DNA from 2 places in the Anaeromicrobium sediminis genome. Region 2 is predicted to be linked to the other one. Evidence: predicted binding sites of a transcription regulator. Region 2 holds the regulator's gene; the other holds the start of a gene.
The links. The regulator HrcA, encoded in region 2, represses chaperone genes, less so after heat shock. The targets are predictions, from matches to a motif close to TTAGCACTCNNNNNNNNNGAGTGCTAA.

Region 1 (7,655 bases), on a different contig from region 2:
AAATAGTCATATAGAGTTTGCTTTTACCCATCAAAAGTTAAGGGAGCATGTATATAACTCCATGTCTAATATGAGAAGAAAGTTCTTCCACAATGAAATAGGTCATATTTGGGAGAAGGACCTTCATAAGGATAAGCGAGATAGGTTCCTATATCCAAAGTTAATATATCATTTTAAAAATGCTGATAATAAGATAAAATATTTAAAATATAAGGCATTAAATTTAGATGTATATATGAATTTTAGTCACGAGCTATTTCCCGTATTGAAGGATGGAAATATAGAGAATGAATATGTAACTTATTTAACAGATAAGGAAGAAAAGGAAGCTCTAGATGAATTGGAAGAAGAAATAAGAGCATTAAATGAAGAGAAATATCATTTAAAGGAAGTAAAGGAGATAAACATGAGGTTCCTCCATATGTTAGGTAGGGACTTAATAAGGGAAGGCCAATATGAAAAGGGAATAAAGGCTATAGAGAAAATCATATATTTGGCAACGGAAAATGAAAATCCAGACTATGCTATAAAAGCCTATTTACAGATGATCTATTATGGAATTAAGACAAATGATTGTAAATGGATGGATAAATATATTAAATTGGCCATGGATATAGCAAAGAAATGTTCTTATCAAAAGGATTTAGCCATATTATTAAGGTTAAGAGGCGTTGAAAGAATGATGGTTGGCAAATATGATGAAGCAGAAGAAAAATTAAAACAATCTCTGCAGATATTTGAAAAAAATGATGGATACAAAGAAAAATATATTCTAAATAGAGCAGCGTGCTATAATTATCTAGGTGAAATAAGAAGACAAAATATGAAATTTACTTCTGCTCTATATTATTATGACGTATCTATAGCCATTTGCAATGAAGAGAATATAAGTAGAAGTTTTGCCCTATTTAATACTAATGCAGGACAGGCAGCCTTAGATATGGGAGACTATCATAGGGCTAAGGAATATTTAAAAGAGGCCATAAGGCACTATGAAAGATTAAGTATAATATGGGGAAGATCCATAGCTAGTTGTTATATGAGCTTGTTATATGTAATAGATGGTAGATATAAAAAGGCATTAAAGTTATTCTTAGAGGGGAAAAAATATGCTAAAAAACTGAAAAGTCCCTATGAGATGGGAATCTACAACCGTGTTTGTGCCGAAATAAAAATGAAGATGAATACCAATAAGGAGTTAAACGACATATTTAAAAAAGCCATAAAGAAGGATTTAGTAGAATATTGTAAAGAGGGAATAAGTCATTTAGAGAAGTTGAGTACTCCTTATGAAATTAATATATTAAAAGTATTTATGAAAAATAGTGGAGATGATTTTCAATAAAATTATAAGTTAAGACCATAGATGACTATGGTCTTTTGTTTTATAAACTTTAAACTTTATATAGGAGCATTTTAATTAAATGCACATAAATTATGGTAAAATCAATTAAAAAAGAATGAGTAAGAATTAGAAAGGAAGCAGATTATATGAACGAAATTTTTTCAAAACTTATGCCCATAATTTTATTGTTGATTCTAGGATTTTTTATGAAGGAAAAAAATATGATAAAAAGGGAAAGTGTAGATGGCATAAAGAAGATAGTTATAAATATGGCCCTTCCTAGTGTGCTATTCATGACCTTTGTAAGAATGGAGCTTAAAAAAGAGTATTTTTTATTGACCATAGTAATAATAGGATTTTTATATATACTATACCTTTGTGGAATCCTAATAAATAAAATAAATTTTTTAAGTAATAAACTTAACCCCTTTGTCACTACGGGATTCTGTTTTGGCCTCTTAGGAATACCCTTATACGAGACCGTATTTGGATATGAAAACCTACATAATATTACCATATTAGGCATTGGCCATGAAATGTTCATGTGGTTCATTTTCTTTAATATATTGAGGATGAAATTTAAAAAAGAAAAATTTTCTATGGGGGTAATAAGGGACTTTTGTAAATCTCCTATCATAATAAGCATTGTACTAGGTATATTTATTAATTTATGGGGTTTTTATCATATATTTGAAGAAATTAGTCTATTGAAGGGTCTATATAAGACTATTATGTATTTAGGAAGTTTAGCCACACCTCTTATCTTAATTATTATAGGATATGGTTTAGAATTAAAGAAAAAATATATGAAAGATAGCATAAAGCTTACGGCAATAAGAATGGGTGTCATATTACTAGTAGGATATATGGTTAAGTACATGGTCATAGATAGGATAATCGATGAAAATGAATTGTTTAATTATGCTTATTTCACATTCTTAATATTACCACCACCCTTTGCACTACCCCTATTTGTAGGAGAATATTCTAATGAAGAGGATAAGAATATAGCAAATAATACGGTAGTGTTGAGTACTGTTCTTAGTATAGTACTATATATTGGATTCATACTATTAAAAGTTTAATAAAATAATTGCTGGAGAGTTCTACAAAATTCTAGGAATATCATATAATATAAATAAGGAACAGTTATTAATATTATATGAAGTTAAAATAGAATATTAATTTTTAAAGGGTTTATGAAATTATAGTGCTAACATTCCATAACTGAACCTAATAAATATTTATTAAAGGGGGATTGGATATGAATGTAAAGAGTGCAAATGAAAGTAGGACTAGTGGGGTTTTAAAGTTCTTAATTTTTAGTGCCATTGGAATATTTATGTTTTTCATTCCCATTACTATAGGAGCAAAAACAACTATACCCCTAGACCATATTGTAACAGGTATAAAAAAATCTATACCTTTCATAGCTAAACTATACGCACTGATAATAATCATAGTAGGAAGTATATTACCATTTAAGAACAAAACTTGGAATAAGGACAAAGTAACGGCCGTATTTTCTATTTTCAAATTAGTTGGTCTAGTAGTTGCATTTATGGTGTACTATATAGCAGGACCAGGATGGCTATTTGAAAAGGACATGGGGCCCTTTTTATTTTCAAAATTAGTAGTTCCAGTAGGTCTTATAGTGCCAATTGGATCCATATTTTTAAGTTTTTTAGTAGGATATGGCCTCCTTGAGTTTATAGGAGTTTTAATGGAACCTATCATGAAGCCCATATTTAAAACACCAGGAAGATCTGCCATAGATGCGGTGGCATCCTTTGTGGGAAGTTATTCAATAGGACTCCTTATTACTAATAAGGTATTTAAAGAGGGAAAATATACTATAAAGGAAGCTTCTATTATAGCAACGGGATTTTCCACAGTATCAGCCACCTTCATGATTATTGTAGCTAAAACATTAGGCCTTATGGAAATGTGGAATACCTATTTCTGGATTACTTTAATAGTGACTTTTTTAGTAACAGCCATAACGGTAAGAGTATTTCCACTTAGTAAAAAAAGTGAAAAATACTATGAGGATAAGGATAAAGAAATATTTAATAGGGAAGGTAATATATTTATAAATGCATGGAAAGAGGGAGTAAAGGCAGCTAATAAATCTAAAGATATAGGCATAAACATTAAAGAGAACTTGTTAGATGGAATTAAAATGGCCATGGGAATATTACCATCTATCATGTCAATTGGACTATTTGGATTAGTGTTAGCCAAATATACTCCTCTGTTTGATTATATGGGATATATATTCTTTCCATTTACTAAATTACTTCAAATACCAGAGCCCATGTTAGCTGCCAAGGCATCCGCTGTTGGAATTGCAGAAATGTTCTTACCAGCCTTATTAGTTAAATCGGCTCCCCTAATTACTAAATTTGTTATAGGAGTAGTTTGTGTATCACAGGTACTATTTTTCTCTGCATCCATACCATGTGTACTATCAACGGATATTCCCATTAATTTAAAGGAGATAGTACTAATTTGGATTGAAAGAACCATATTGACCCTGATATTAGTAACACCTATAGTTTTTATATTACTTTAATAATAATGGGGATGGATATTAATATCCATCCCCATTGAATTGTTCAAATTCTTTTATTAATACCACATTCTATTTATCCAACGAAAAGTATGAGATAAATCATATTTGTTAGCCTCGTCTATAAGATAGTCTATACTTTTATAATCATTAAAGGATACATTCCTATCTAGTGGAATGTCTAATCGATGATATCGAGATTTTAATAGCATAGAAGATAATCTACTTTCTAGGGAACTTTGTCCTAGAGAGAATACATCTAATAATGGAAGGGGCATTTGTCTATTTATAATCCATTGGGTTGGGCCCCAATCTTGGGCATCATCAGGTAATATGGTAGGATTAAATCCTGTACCTAGGGATAGCATAGATATATTAGTTAGTGGAATATTCAATTGGCCAACGGCGATGGATATACCTACTAAAGATGGATTACCAGCCACAACTGCTCCATCTATTTGATTATTACATATGGGGAAGAAAGCAGGAACTGTTCCCCCTGATAAAGCCACATCCCTTACTAATGTATGTTTATTTGGAGATAAAGGGGCGTTGCTATAGATTAGAGGCTGTATACTCTCTATAGATCCACTCACTTGAACCGTAGTAGTGGCTACGATCTTATGTAAGTCCATTAATTGTAAATCTTCTGGAAATGTATCATTTATTAAGTCTATAAAATTCTTATTAGAAAAGACAGGTTTAAAGGGGTTCATACTTTTACAAGAAAAGATAGTTTTCCCATGGCTTTTAAAGATATCTTGTATTTTTTCAGGAGTTAATCCATAAGCTAATGAAAGGCTTATGATATTTCCAATTGATGTACCCACTATCATGTCCATATCTTGGATAAACGTAGGGTATTTTTGGTTTAATCTCAGTAGTAAAGTGTTTTCTAATATACCCCTTACTCCGCCAGAGTCTAAGGATAAAATTTTAAATTTTTTATTTTTTTTAGAAACCATAATAAACCCTCCTGAATATGATAAATATGGCCATAAAAACCATAGTACATAATATTCATTTTATACTTATAAAGTTACAAAATACTCATAATATATAAGGAAATAAGTTTAAATTTAAAAGAACTTGTATATTGTTAGTTGTACTAAAATTTGAATTTTGTGACAAAAGATTTCTAGTAGAAGAAAAATAGAGGTAAAAGCTCAGAGATGTAGAATTATTTAGAATAGAGGAGGAAAAAATATATAATAACTATAAAAAGTGGAAAATTACTAAAAAAACACTGAAAATCCATATTGCATAATATATATTTATATATTACATTATTACTATGATTAGCACTCACTGATGATGAGTGCTAATAAAATGGGATATAAAAAATTTAATTACATATATATAAGGAGGTTTTCTTATGAACATAAGACCATTAGGAGACAGAGTCGTAATAAAGAAGTTAGAGGCACAAGAAAAAACTAAAAGTGGAATAGTGCTACCTACTCAAGCTAAAGAACAACCACAAATGGCTGAGGTTGTAGCTGTAGGACCAGGAGGACTCGTAGAAGGAAAAGAAGTAAAGATGGAAGTTGAAGTAGGAAATAAAGTGATCTTTGCAAAATATGCTGGAACAGAAGTTAAGTATGACGGAATTGAATATACAATATTAAAGCAAAATGACATTTTAGCTATTGTTGAATAATAAATTTAGGAGGGAAATCTTATGGCTAAGGATATTAAATTTAGAGAAGACGCTCGTCGTAAACTAGAAACAGGGGTTAATAAATTAGCAGATACAGTAAAAGTAACATTAGGACCGAGAGGAAGAAATGTTATTTTAGATAAAAAATTTGGATCTCCACTTATTACTAACGATGGAGTTACAATTGCAAGAGAAATAGAGCTAGAAGATGCTTATGAAAACATGGGAGCTCAATTAGTTAAAGAAGTTGCAACTAAAACTAATGATGTGGCTGGAGACGGTACTACTACAGCAACTTTACTTGCTCAAGCTATTATTAGAGAAGGTATGAAAAATGTTGCAGCAGGAGCTAACCCTATGATACTTAAAAAGGGTATTCAAAAGGCAGTAGACGCAGCTGTAGAAGAAATAAAAAATATTTCTAAGACTGTTGAAGGAAAAGAAGCTATTGCACAAGTTGCTTCAATTTCTGCTGCTGATGAAACTATCGGAGCTTTAATTGCTGAGGCTATGGAAAAAGTAGGAAAAGACGGAGTTATTACTGTAGAAGAATCTAAATCTATGGGAACTACTTTAGATGTGGTAGAAGGTATGCAATTTGATAGAGGATATGTATCTCCTTACATGGTTACAGATGCTGAAAAGATGGAAGCAGCATTATCTGATCCATACATCTTAATTACAGATAAGAAGATTACTAATATCCAAGAAATATTACCAGTACTTGAGCAAATAGTACAACAAGGTAAAAAATTATTAATCATCTCTGAAGACATTGAGGGAGAAGCATTAGCTACATTAGTAGTCAACAAGTTAAGAGGAACATTTGAATGTGTTGCAGTAAAGGCTCCTGGATTTGGAGATAGAAGAAAGGCAATGTTACAAGACATAGCTATCTTAACTGGTGGAACAGTAATTTCTGAAGAATTAGGATTAGACTTAAAAACTGCCACATTAGATATGCTAGGTCGTGCAAACTCTGTAAAGATTGACAAAGATAACACTACAATTGTAGATGGTGCAGGAGATTCTTCTGCTATTGAAGATAGAGTAAGACAAATCAAGTCTCAAATTGAAGAGACTACTTCTGACTTTGATAGAGAAAAATTACAAGAAAGATTAGCTAAGTTATCTGGTGGAGTTGCAGTAATCGAAGTTGGTGCTGCTACAGAAACAGAGCTAAAAGAGAGAAAGTTAAGAATAGAAGATGCCCTAAATGCTACTAGAGCTGCTGTTGAAGAAGGTATTGTATCTGGTGGTGGAGTTGCACTTCTTAACACAATTGAAGTTGTAGAAAGTTTAGTAGTATCTCTAGAAGGAGACGAAAAAACTGGTGCTAAGATAATAAGACGTGCCCTTGAAGAACCAGTAAGACAAATAGCTGCTAATGCAGGTCTTGAAGGATCTGTAATCGTAGAGAAGGTTATTAATGGAGAGAAGGGTGTAGGATTCGACGCTTACAAGCAAGTATATGTAAATATGATTGAAGCAGGTATAGTAGATCCTACTAAGGTAACTCGTAGTGCTCTACAAAATGCTGCATCTGTTTCTGCTATGTTACTTACTACAGAAGCTGCAGTAGTAGATATTAAAGAAGAAAATGAAGTTCCAGCAATGCCACCAATGGGCGGCGGAATGCCAGGAATGATGTAATAAATTAAGAGCAGGCTAATTAGCCTGCTCTTTGTTGTATATGGATTTGTTAAATGAAATACAGAGTTAGGTGGGCCTATTTCAGGAAAATATATATCTAATTTAAAATTTAATTTATTTTATAGGAACCTAGACTATAGCAACTTACGAGGGAATATGAATGAAAAATTTTTATAAGGTGGAATATCAGAACATCCTATGCTGCAAACAATTATGAAACTTCTATTGTGAGTATAATATTCACACTCTATAGTCTGATAATGACTTACCTTATAAAATATTTTTTATTTATATGATCGAAGTAAGTTCACAGTAAGCTGGTTTGAACATGGGTTATATATCTTTTAAAAGCTGAATTTTAAAATTCAGCTTTATTTTTTTTTCAAAAAGAGATTTTTTGAACCTAACTCTAATATGAATATAGT
Region 2 (9,788 bases):
ATTGTGGGTTATGTAGGTGAAAATGAAGTTGTTAAAAAAGAGGACATAGAAGCTTTATCTCCAAAGACTTTGGAGAATAATATATTTATATTGGTAGAATGTTTAGGTTCTGGCAAAATCAAAGAAGCCTTGAGTATATTAAATGATATGGTACTGCAAGGAGAGCCTATAGTACGAATAACTCATATGATAATTAGACAATTTAGATATATATATCAAGTTAAACTAATGTTAGCTAAGGGATATACTAATATGGGTATAGGACCTAAGCTTGGAATACAACAGTTTGTAGTAAGCAAGTATGTTAAGCAATCAAAAGAATTTACTTTAGAAAGATTAAAAGAGATTTTAGAAGAACTGGCTAATACAGATAAAGATATAAAGAGTGGGAAAATGGAACCTAAGCTGGCTGTAGAAATTTTTATAGTGGGTAGTAAATCATAAATGAAATTAAAAAAAGAATGGATGTTTTAAACATAAAAAACACAGGATATGAGATCCTGTGTTTTTTTATGTACAAAGTAAAAAAGCGTACATAGTACGCTTGTTTTTCATGGGGAATTTATGACGGGTTGAAACGATAATGCATAAATTACTTAGCTGCGTTTAACTGCTTAGCTAATTGAGCAACTTTTCTTGAAGCCATATTCTTGTGGAATATTCCCTTAGAAGCTGCTTGCATGATCTTCTTTTCTGCAAAAGAGAACTTTGCTTTAGCTTCTTCCATGTTTCCAGCAGTTAAAGCTTCATTAAATCTTCTTATAGCAGTTTTAACAGCAGATTTAGCCATTCTGTTTCTAGCTGTCTTAACTTCGATAACTTTAATTCTTTTCTTTGCTGATTTTATGTTTGCCAACCGGTTCACCCCCTTGTATCATTCAGTTCAACAAAAGTTATTTTATCATGATTGTTTTGAAATTGCAAGGTAAAACTATTATTTATTTTATTTCCAATATACAAAAAATTTATACACATTTATATTTACCTATTTTAATTACATAAATTTCATAAAAAGGTGAAAACTATATAAAGATAGGAGGTATGTGTAGATGATAAGAACAGATTTAGCTTTAGAAGCACAAGAAATGTGTCAAGAGGAGAATCGTGGGGAAATTCCAGGAGTGTCTGTAGAGCAACGTAAAGCGGATGTAGCTACAACTACCTATGTGGAAGTTTTAAATGAGGAAGGTAGTAAAATAATGGGGAAGCCAAAGGGCATGTATATTACCATAGAAGCCCCCCAGTTAAAAGTGGCAGATGCGGACTTAAAAGATAGTATGAGTAAACTTTTAGCAGAAGAGTTAAAGGCTTTTGTCCCTAAAAAGGAACATTTTAAAACCTTAATTGTGGGATTAGGTAATTGGGACATAACTCCAGATGCATTGGGACCACAAGTAGTATCTAAAATATATGTAACTAGACATTTTTTTGAAGCGTATAAAAAAGAAGAAGACGAGACTATGAGAGCTGTAAGTGCCATATCTCCTGGAGTTATGGGGACAACTGGAATTGAAACGGTGGAAATTATAAAGGGTATAGTAGAAAAAACTAAACCGGATTTCGTAGTGGCCATAGATGCATTAGCATCTAGAAAAATGGAAAGAGTTAATACAACTATACAAATAACAGATACAGGCATAAGTCCTGGTGGTGGTGTAGGAAATAAAAGAAAAGAATTTAGCAAGGCTACCCTAGGAGTTCCTGTTTTGGCAATAGGAGTACCTACTGTGGTAGATGCAGCCACATTAGCCAATGATACCATAAGCTTAGTAGTGAACCATCTTGCTAGTCAAACAGAAAAGGGTTCATCCTTTTATAATTTGTTAAAGGGAATGAAAGATGAGGATAAATATCAATTAATAAGGGAAGTTATGGAACCATTTAATGCTAATGTAATAGTAACTACTAAGGATATAGATATGATAATCACTAATATTTCTCAAGTAATAGCTAATGCATTGAATATTTGCCTACATCCTGGAATTGAAATTAAAGATGTAAATAGATATTTACATTAACTTAAGGAATATTTTGCGGTTTTGAATCATATAATTCTTTGTAAACATAAGACAAGCAAGGGGGGAAGCTATTGATAAAAATTATAGAACTTAAAAAAATATATAAGTGGTTAGGAATGATTTTGACTATAACCTTGTTTGTAGTATCTATAAAATTCTATATATATGATATAACTGTGGAAGCATTGAGCATGGATAAAAACTATGAAGTACAAGTTGAAGATGAAAATGTTAAAAAGGACATATTAAGGGCCATATTTCTAAAAGGAATACCTGCTATGGAGATAACTTATAAAGAGGAAAACGTAGAAAATAACTATTCTTTTAAATCAGTTTTTTATAAGCTGGTAGATATGAACTATAAGGATCCTAAAACATTCTTAAAGAATGAAATGGCCATTTTAGAAAATATGGATGAGGATATAGTAAATTATAATGATCATAATGAAAAAGTAGTAGAACCTGAAATAGAACCGGTGTCTACTAAGAAAAATGAGGATGAAAATTTATCAGAAGAGGAAACTGATATTAAGGAAGAAGCCCAAGAAGTAAAAGAACCAGACAAAAAAGAGGAAGTAAAGATAGTAACTTCACCAGCAAAAAAACCAAGTAAGAAATTGAAAATTGTAAGTGGAAAACCAAATATATTTATCTATCATACCCATGCTACTGAATCATATCTTCCTATGGATGAAGGAAACTTTCATTCTCTTAAAAGGGATTATACCGTTAGAAAAGTTGGAGACGTTCTTACGGACTCTTTGGAGGACAAGGGATATAATGTGGTTCATGATGAAACACTCCATGATTATCCATCATATAGGGAATCTTATACAAGGGCATTATCAACCCTTAAAATTAACATGAAAAAATATCCTACAGCTAACTTTATAATTGATATACATAGGGATGCAGGAGGAAGTACAGAAGAAAGTAGGAGAAATAGCTATGTAACTATAAAGGGAAAAAAGGTAGCAAAATTTAGTATGGTAGTTGGAACTAAGAATGAAAATTATGAAGATTTAATAGCCTTTGCAAATTACATTAAGGGAAAGAGTGATGAACTTTATCCAGGACTTTGTAAAAAGACTATTAAAAAGCCTTATAAGTTTAATGAATATAATTCAGACCATTATATTTTAATAGAAATAGGTAATACACAAAATAATATAGAAGAGGCTACTGAAGCAGCAAAATATGTTGGAAAAATACTAGATGAAGTCATAAAGGATATAAAAGAATAGAACTTAAAATTAAGGTCTATAATACTAGTGGTGATAATAATGGGCAGAAAAGAAGAAAAAAATAAAAAAAACTATTACTTTTTCAAAAGTATGAGTATAGTGTTACTTATGATAATAATGATTGGTGGTATAGTTTCTGTAGATAATTCATTTCGTCAATTAAATAAGATAGAAGATAAGATGGCATTAGGATATTATAAAATAACCAAATCCCTTTATGAAGTATACATATGTGGTGAAAAATTATATGTAGATAAAGAAAAGGTGAAAGATAAGTACATGTCTATAAAAAATAATATTGATATTTTTATAAAGGATGTACAAAATAAAAATGAATTCTTTGATAAATAAAAATGAATTTTCATAAATTCATTTTTATTTAATTTCATATTTAAATCGCACTGAAACTATAAAAAAACGTCTTCTTTTAGTAAAAAAGTCCTCTTTTAGAATGTAAGTTTAATTATTTAATAATCTATTATATTATAAAATATTAGGGAAGTATAAAAATAAATCCTAAAATAATCAGTAAAACTACACCATTTCAATAAATTATGGTATAATGATACAGATTTTAAAGAATAAGAGGATAAAGAATAAGAGGAGGACTATTAATGGGTAGCAACCGCCAAAAGCAGATACGAAATTTTAGTATTATAGCGCATATTGACCACGGGAAATCTACTTTGGCAGATAGATTAATAGAAAAGACAGGTCTTTTAACGCAAAGAGAAATGAAAGATCAAATACTTGACAGTATGGAACTAGAGAGAGAACGTGGGATTACTATAAAGTTACAAAGTACTAGATTGGTTTACAAAGCCAAAGATGGTGAAGAATATATATTAAATTTAATAGATACACCAGGTCATGTGGATTTTACATATGAAGTTTCACGAAGTTTAGCAGCTTGTGAGGGAGCCATATTAGTAGTAGACGCAGCACAAGGTGTGGAGGCACAAACTTTAGCTAATGTTTATTTGGCATTAGAACAAGATCTAGAAATAGTTCCTGTTATAAATAAAATAGATTTACCAAGTGCAAGGCCAGATGAAATAAAAGAAGAAGTAGAAGATATTATAGGTATAGATGCAAGTTATGCACCACTTATTTCCGCAAAGGAAGGCTTAAACATAGAAGATGTATTAGAAGCAGTAGTTAAGTATGTACCAAGTCCAACTGGAGATGAAGATGCACCTCTTAAGGCTTTAGTATTTGACTCTTACTATGACAGTTATAAGGGTGTAGTAGCCTATACAAGAGTAAGAGAAGGTAGTGTAAAACGTGGAGATAAAATTCTAATGATGGCTACAGGTAAAAAGTTTGAAGTAACAGAAGTTGGAGTATTTACACCAAGTGCCATGGCTACAGATGAATTAAAAGCAGGAGATGTAGGATACATAACTGCTAGTGTTAAAAATGTAGGCGAGGTGGAAGTTGGAGATACTATAACTAGTGCTGATAATCCTACTGATGAACCACTACCAGGCTATAAGAAGGTAGTTCCGATGGTTTATTGTGGTATTTATCCAGCAGAAGGTGAAAAGTATGAAAATGTCCGTGATGCCCTTGAAAAACTTCAAGTTAATGATGCATCTTTAGAGTTTGAAGCAGAAACTTCAAATGCATTAGGATTTGGATTTAGATGTGGATTCTTAGGATTACTTCACATGGAAATAATTCAAGAGAGATTGGAAAGAGAATTTAATTTAGGATTAATAACCACATCTCCAAGTGTTATATACAGAGTTACAAAGACTGATGGAGAAGTGTTAATGATACAAAATCCTACAAATCTACCTCCAACGGAAGAAATAGCTTTTATGGAAGAACCTATAGTGGATGCAAAAATTATGATTCCTAATGATTATGTGGGTAATGTAATGGAACTTTGCCAAGATAGACGTGGAAACATGAAAAATATGGAATATATAGATGAAAGAAGAGTAGCTCTTAACTATGAACTACCTTTAAATGAAGTAATATATGATTTCTTTGATGCATTAAAATCTAAGACTAGGGGATATGGTTCCCTTGACTATGAATTAAGAGGATATGAAAGATCTAAGTTAGTTAAGATGGATATATTACTTAACAAAGAAGTAGTAGATGCTTTCTCTATGATTGTTCATGAATCTAAGGCTGCTGCTAGAGGAAGAATCGTATGTGAAAGATTAAAGGATGTAATTCCTAGGCATATGTTTGCTATACCTGTTCAAGCTTCAATAGGAAATAAGGTAATAGCTAGGGAGACTATTAAAGCCATGAGAAAAGACGTATTAGCAAAATGTTATGGTGGAGATATAAGTAGAAAGAAAAAGTTACTTGAAAAGCAAAAAGAAGGTAAGAAGAGGATGCGTCAATTAGGAAATGTTGAAGTTCCTCAAGATGCATTCATGGCCGTATTAAAATATGATGAATCAAAATAGTCACCTTTAGGTGGCTATTTTTATTAAAAAAAGCTTAAGAAAGGTGTTTTTTATGAAAGAAATAGGATTGTATATACATATCCCCTTTTGCCATAGTAAATGTTTTTATTGTGACTTTAATTCTTATTCAAACATGAAAGATAAATTTAACCCTTATGTGGAAGGACTACTTAAGGAATTTGAGATAAAAAAAGAGTTGTTATCTAAATATATAATAAAATCTATTTTCATAGGAGGAGGAACTCCATCCTTACTCCCGATAGACGAAATGAAGAAAATATTAGATTATATAAATGATAATTTGAAACTGAAAAAAAATTTAGAATTTACAATTGAATCAAATCCAGGAACTTTAGATAGGGAAAAACTAGAACTTTATCTAAGAAGTGGAATAAATAGAATTAGCATGGGATTTCAGGCCTGGCAAGATTATATGCTAAAAGAAATTGGAAGAATACATACGAAGGATGAGTTTATACAAAATTTTAAGTTGGCTAGAGAAGTGGGATTTGAAAATATAAACGTGGACTTAATGTTTGGCCTTCCAAATCAGACTATAGAAGAGTGGAGAGAAACATTAGAAAATATAGTTAAGTTAAATCCGGAGCATATATCATCTTATAGTTTAAAGATAGAGGATAACACCATATTTGCGAGGAAATATGATGAGGGTCTATTAAAGTTGCCATCGGAAGAAGAAGATAGAAAGATGTATTATTTAGCTAAAGACATATTGACTAAAAATAACTATATCCATTATGAAATATCCAATTTTTGCAAAAAAGGATATGAAAGCGTACATAATGTAATTTATTGGAAAAATGAAGAATATATTGGTGTGGGTTTAGGTGCCCATTCATACATAAATAAAACTAGAACTTCAAATCTTATAGATGTGAATGAATATATTAAAAATTTAAAAATGGGAAATAGGATAGAAATAGTAGAAGAAGAAAATCATATAAAGGACCATATAAGTGAATGTATGTTTTTAGGATTAAGGTTAATAAAGGGTATAAATATTTATGAATTAAATGAAACATACAAGGTGAATATTGAACAAATATATGAAAAACAAATTAAAAAATTTATAGATGAAGGCTTGATGAAACAAGAAGGGCAATATTTGTTTTTAACGCCAAAGGGAATAGATTTATCCAATCAAGTATTTATGGGATTTTTAATAGAGTAAAAAAGGCATACGACCTATGGGAGAATAATGAAACCTGTGGTTCCTTTCGACGATTACTAGCGTAATCTGAGCATCCTCCTTTAAAGAGGCAGGGGATATTCCCCTACACCCACTTCATTTTTTTACTTATCTATAGTTTTGAAAAATTATAATTTCATATAAAGTTAAAAAATATATTGACAAATTATTTCATTAATGATAATTTTAAAACATAATAGTTTAGCACTCAATTAAAGAGAGTGCTAACAATTAGGAGTGATATTATGGAACTGGAAGAAAGAAAACTAAAAATTCTACAGGCCATAATAAGAGATTTCATAGAAACGGCAGAGCCTGTAGGCTCACGCACACTAGCTAAAAAGTATAACCTAGGAGTGAGTTCTGCTACTATAAGAAATGAAATGTCTGATTTAGAAGATTTAGGATACTTAAGTCAACCCTATACATCTGCTGGAAGGGTTCCATCAGATAAGGCTTATAGGTTGTATGTAGATAATATTATTAAAGATTTAAAAGTGGATAAGAAGCTTAATAAAGAATTAGAGAAGAAGTACATAAACAGTATAAGTGAAATAGAACAGGCAATTAGCCAAACGGCTAAGTTTATTTCTAAAACTACTAAACTGACTTCTGTAGCTTTATCTCCTCAATTAAGAGAAGGTATACTAAAGGGTGTAAAATTAGTACCTATTGATCCTAAAAGTATACTATTGATCATAGTATCTGAGACAGGAGAAGTAAAAAATACTATTATAAGGAGTATAAAACCTTATAATATAGGGGAGTTAGAATTATTATCTAATATTTTAGAATCAAAGCTAAAGAATTTAAGAATAGGGGAGATAAGTCCTGAGTTGATCAAAGTAGTGTATGAAGAAGCTCTTAGATACACTAGGATTGTAGAATCCATATTTCCAGCTTTAATAAGTACTATTGAAGATATGATTAATGTGGAATTATATTTAGAAGGTATTGCCAATATATTGGATTTGCCAGAGTATCATGACATAGAAAAGGCAAAAAAATTCATGAAATTATTAGGAAGAAAAGATAATTTAATAAGCTTGCTTCTAAATTCACAGGATGCTCTAAATATAAAAATAGGTAAAGAAAATGAGTTTGAAGAAATGAAAGAGTGTAGTTTAATTACAGCCACTTACAAGTATAAGGGGTTGATAATAGGAAAAATTGGGGTTATAGGGCCAACTAGAATGGACTATAATCATATAACTTCAGTAGTATCTTGTATAACTAATAGTTTAAGTAAAATATTAAAAGATAATAATAAATAGGTATTAATATTATTTAAGATTAAAAATGAACTAAGCTTAGTCTAATATGAGGATTGAGTGTTGTTCATAATAAATTTTAATATAGATAAAAGTTTTTATTAAATTAAGAAACCAGGTAGGTGAATGGCATGGAGAATAAAAATGTTCAAGAACAAGAAGAAGTAGAACAAATAATTGAAGAATCTGAAAAAGATTCTATAGAAGAAGACATAGAGGAAGCAAAAAATATTAATGATGGATTAGAAAAGATTCAACAAGAAAATGAAGAGTTAAATGGCAAATACTTAAGAATGACAGCTGATTTTCAAAACTTTAAGAGAAGGGTTGAAAAGGAAAAGGGAGACATATATAAGTTAGCCAATGAAAAGTTAATTGTGGACTTATTACCCATCTTAGATAATTTAGAAAGGGCCATTAACTCTCATAAAAGTGATATAAAAGACGAGTCATTCTTCAATGGAGTTGATATGATTTTAAAACAATTTGTTGATGTTCTTGGCAAAAATGGACTAGAAGCAATAGAGGCAATAGGCAAAGAGTTTGATCCAAATTATCACCACGCAGTTATGCAAGATAGTTCAGATGATGTGGAGCCTGATACTATCATGGAAGAATTTCAAAAGGGATACGTGTTAAATGATAAAGTAATACGTCCTAGCATGGTTAAAGTTATTAAATAAAATTTAAAATTTTTATATATATTCAAGGAGGAGATTTAAAATGGGTAAAGTAATCGGTATCGATTTAGGTACAACTAACTCATGTGTAGCAGTTTTAGAAGGTGGAGAACCAGTAGTTATTCCTAATGCAGAAGGAAATAGAACTACTCCTTCTATAGTAGCATTCTCAAAGAATGGAGAAAGATTAGTAGGAGAAACTGCAAAAAGACAAGCAATAACAAATCCAGAAAGAACAATAATGTCAATAAAAAGACATATGGGAACAGATTATAAAGTTGAGATAGATGGAAAAGAATATAGTCCTCAAGAAATATCAGCTATGATTCTTTCGAAATTAAAAGCTGATGCAGAAAGTTACTTAGGTGAAAAGGTAACTGAAGCTGTTATCACAGTTCCAGCTTACTTTACAGATAGTCAAAGACAGGCAACTAAGGATGCTGGTAAAATAGCAGGCCTTGAAGTAAAAAGAATTATAAATGAGCCAACAGCAGCATCTCTAGCTTATGGATTAGACAAAGAAACGGATCATCATAAGATTATGGTATTTGACTTAGGTGGAGGAACATTTGACGTATCTGCATTAGAACTTGGCGATGGAGTATTTGAAGTACTTGCTACTAATGGAAATAACCACTTAGGTGGAGATGACTTTGATGAAGCTGTAATGAACTTCTTGGCAGAGTCATTTATGAAAGAGCATGGAGTAGACTTAAGAAAAGATAAAATGTCTTTACAAAGATTAAAAGAATCTGCAGAGAAAGCTAAAAAGGAATTATCTAGTGCTCAAAGCACAAACATTAATTTACCTTTTATTACTGCAACGGCAGAAGGTCCACTTCACTTAAATATAGATTTAACTAGAGCTAAATTCAACCAATTAACATCTGGATTAGTAGAAAATACTATGGCTCCTACTAAGAAAGCTTTAGCTGA

Region 1: the regulator HrcA is predicted to act here: its motif matches at 5,216-5,242, upstream of groES (co-chaperone GroES).

The regions. Positions count from the first base shown of each region.
Region 1 is NZ_NIBG01000008.1:73,428-81,082, reverse strand. Features, by position in the region: gene CCE28_RS10620 (BTAD domain-containing putative transcriptional regulator) at 1-1,345, shown strand, start outside; gene CCE28_RS10615 (AEC family transporter) at 1,492-2,430, shown strand; gene CCE28_RS10610 (YjiH family protein) at 2,610-3,920, shown strand; gene CCE28_RS10605 (patatin-like phospholipase family protein) at 3,977-4,882, opposite strand; gene groES (co-chaperone GroES) at 5,293-5,577, shown strand; gene groL (chaperonin GroEL) at 5,599-7,230, shown strand.
Region 2 is NZ_NIBG01000010.1:33,798-43,585, reverse strand. Features, by position in the region: gene holA (DNA polymerase III subunit delta) at 1-444, shown strand, start outside; gene rpsT (30S ribosomal protein S20) at 593-856, opposite strand; gene gpr (GPR endopeptidase) at 1,050-2,018, shown strand; gene spoIIP (stage II sporulation protein P) at 2,090-3,262, shown strand; gene CCE28_RS12235 (hypothetical protein) at 3,353-3,613, shown strand; gene lepA (translation elongation factor 4) at 3,877-5,691, shown strand; gene hemW (radical SAM family heme chaperone HemW) at 5,744-6,883, shown strand; gene hrcA (heat-inducible transcriptional repressor HrcA) at 7,147-8,175, shown strand; gene grpE (nucleotide exchange factor GrpE) at 8,304-8,855, shown strand; gene dnaK (molecular chaperone DnaK) at 8,896-9,788, shown strand, end outside.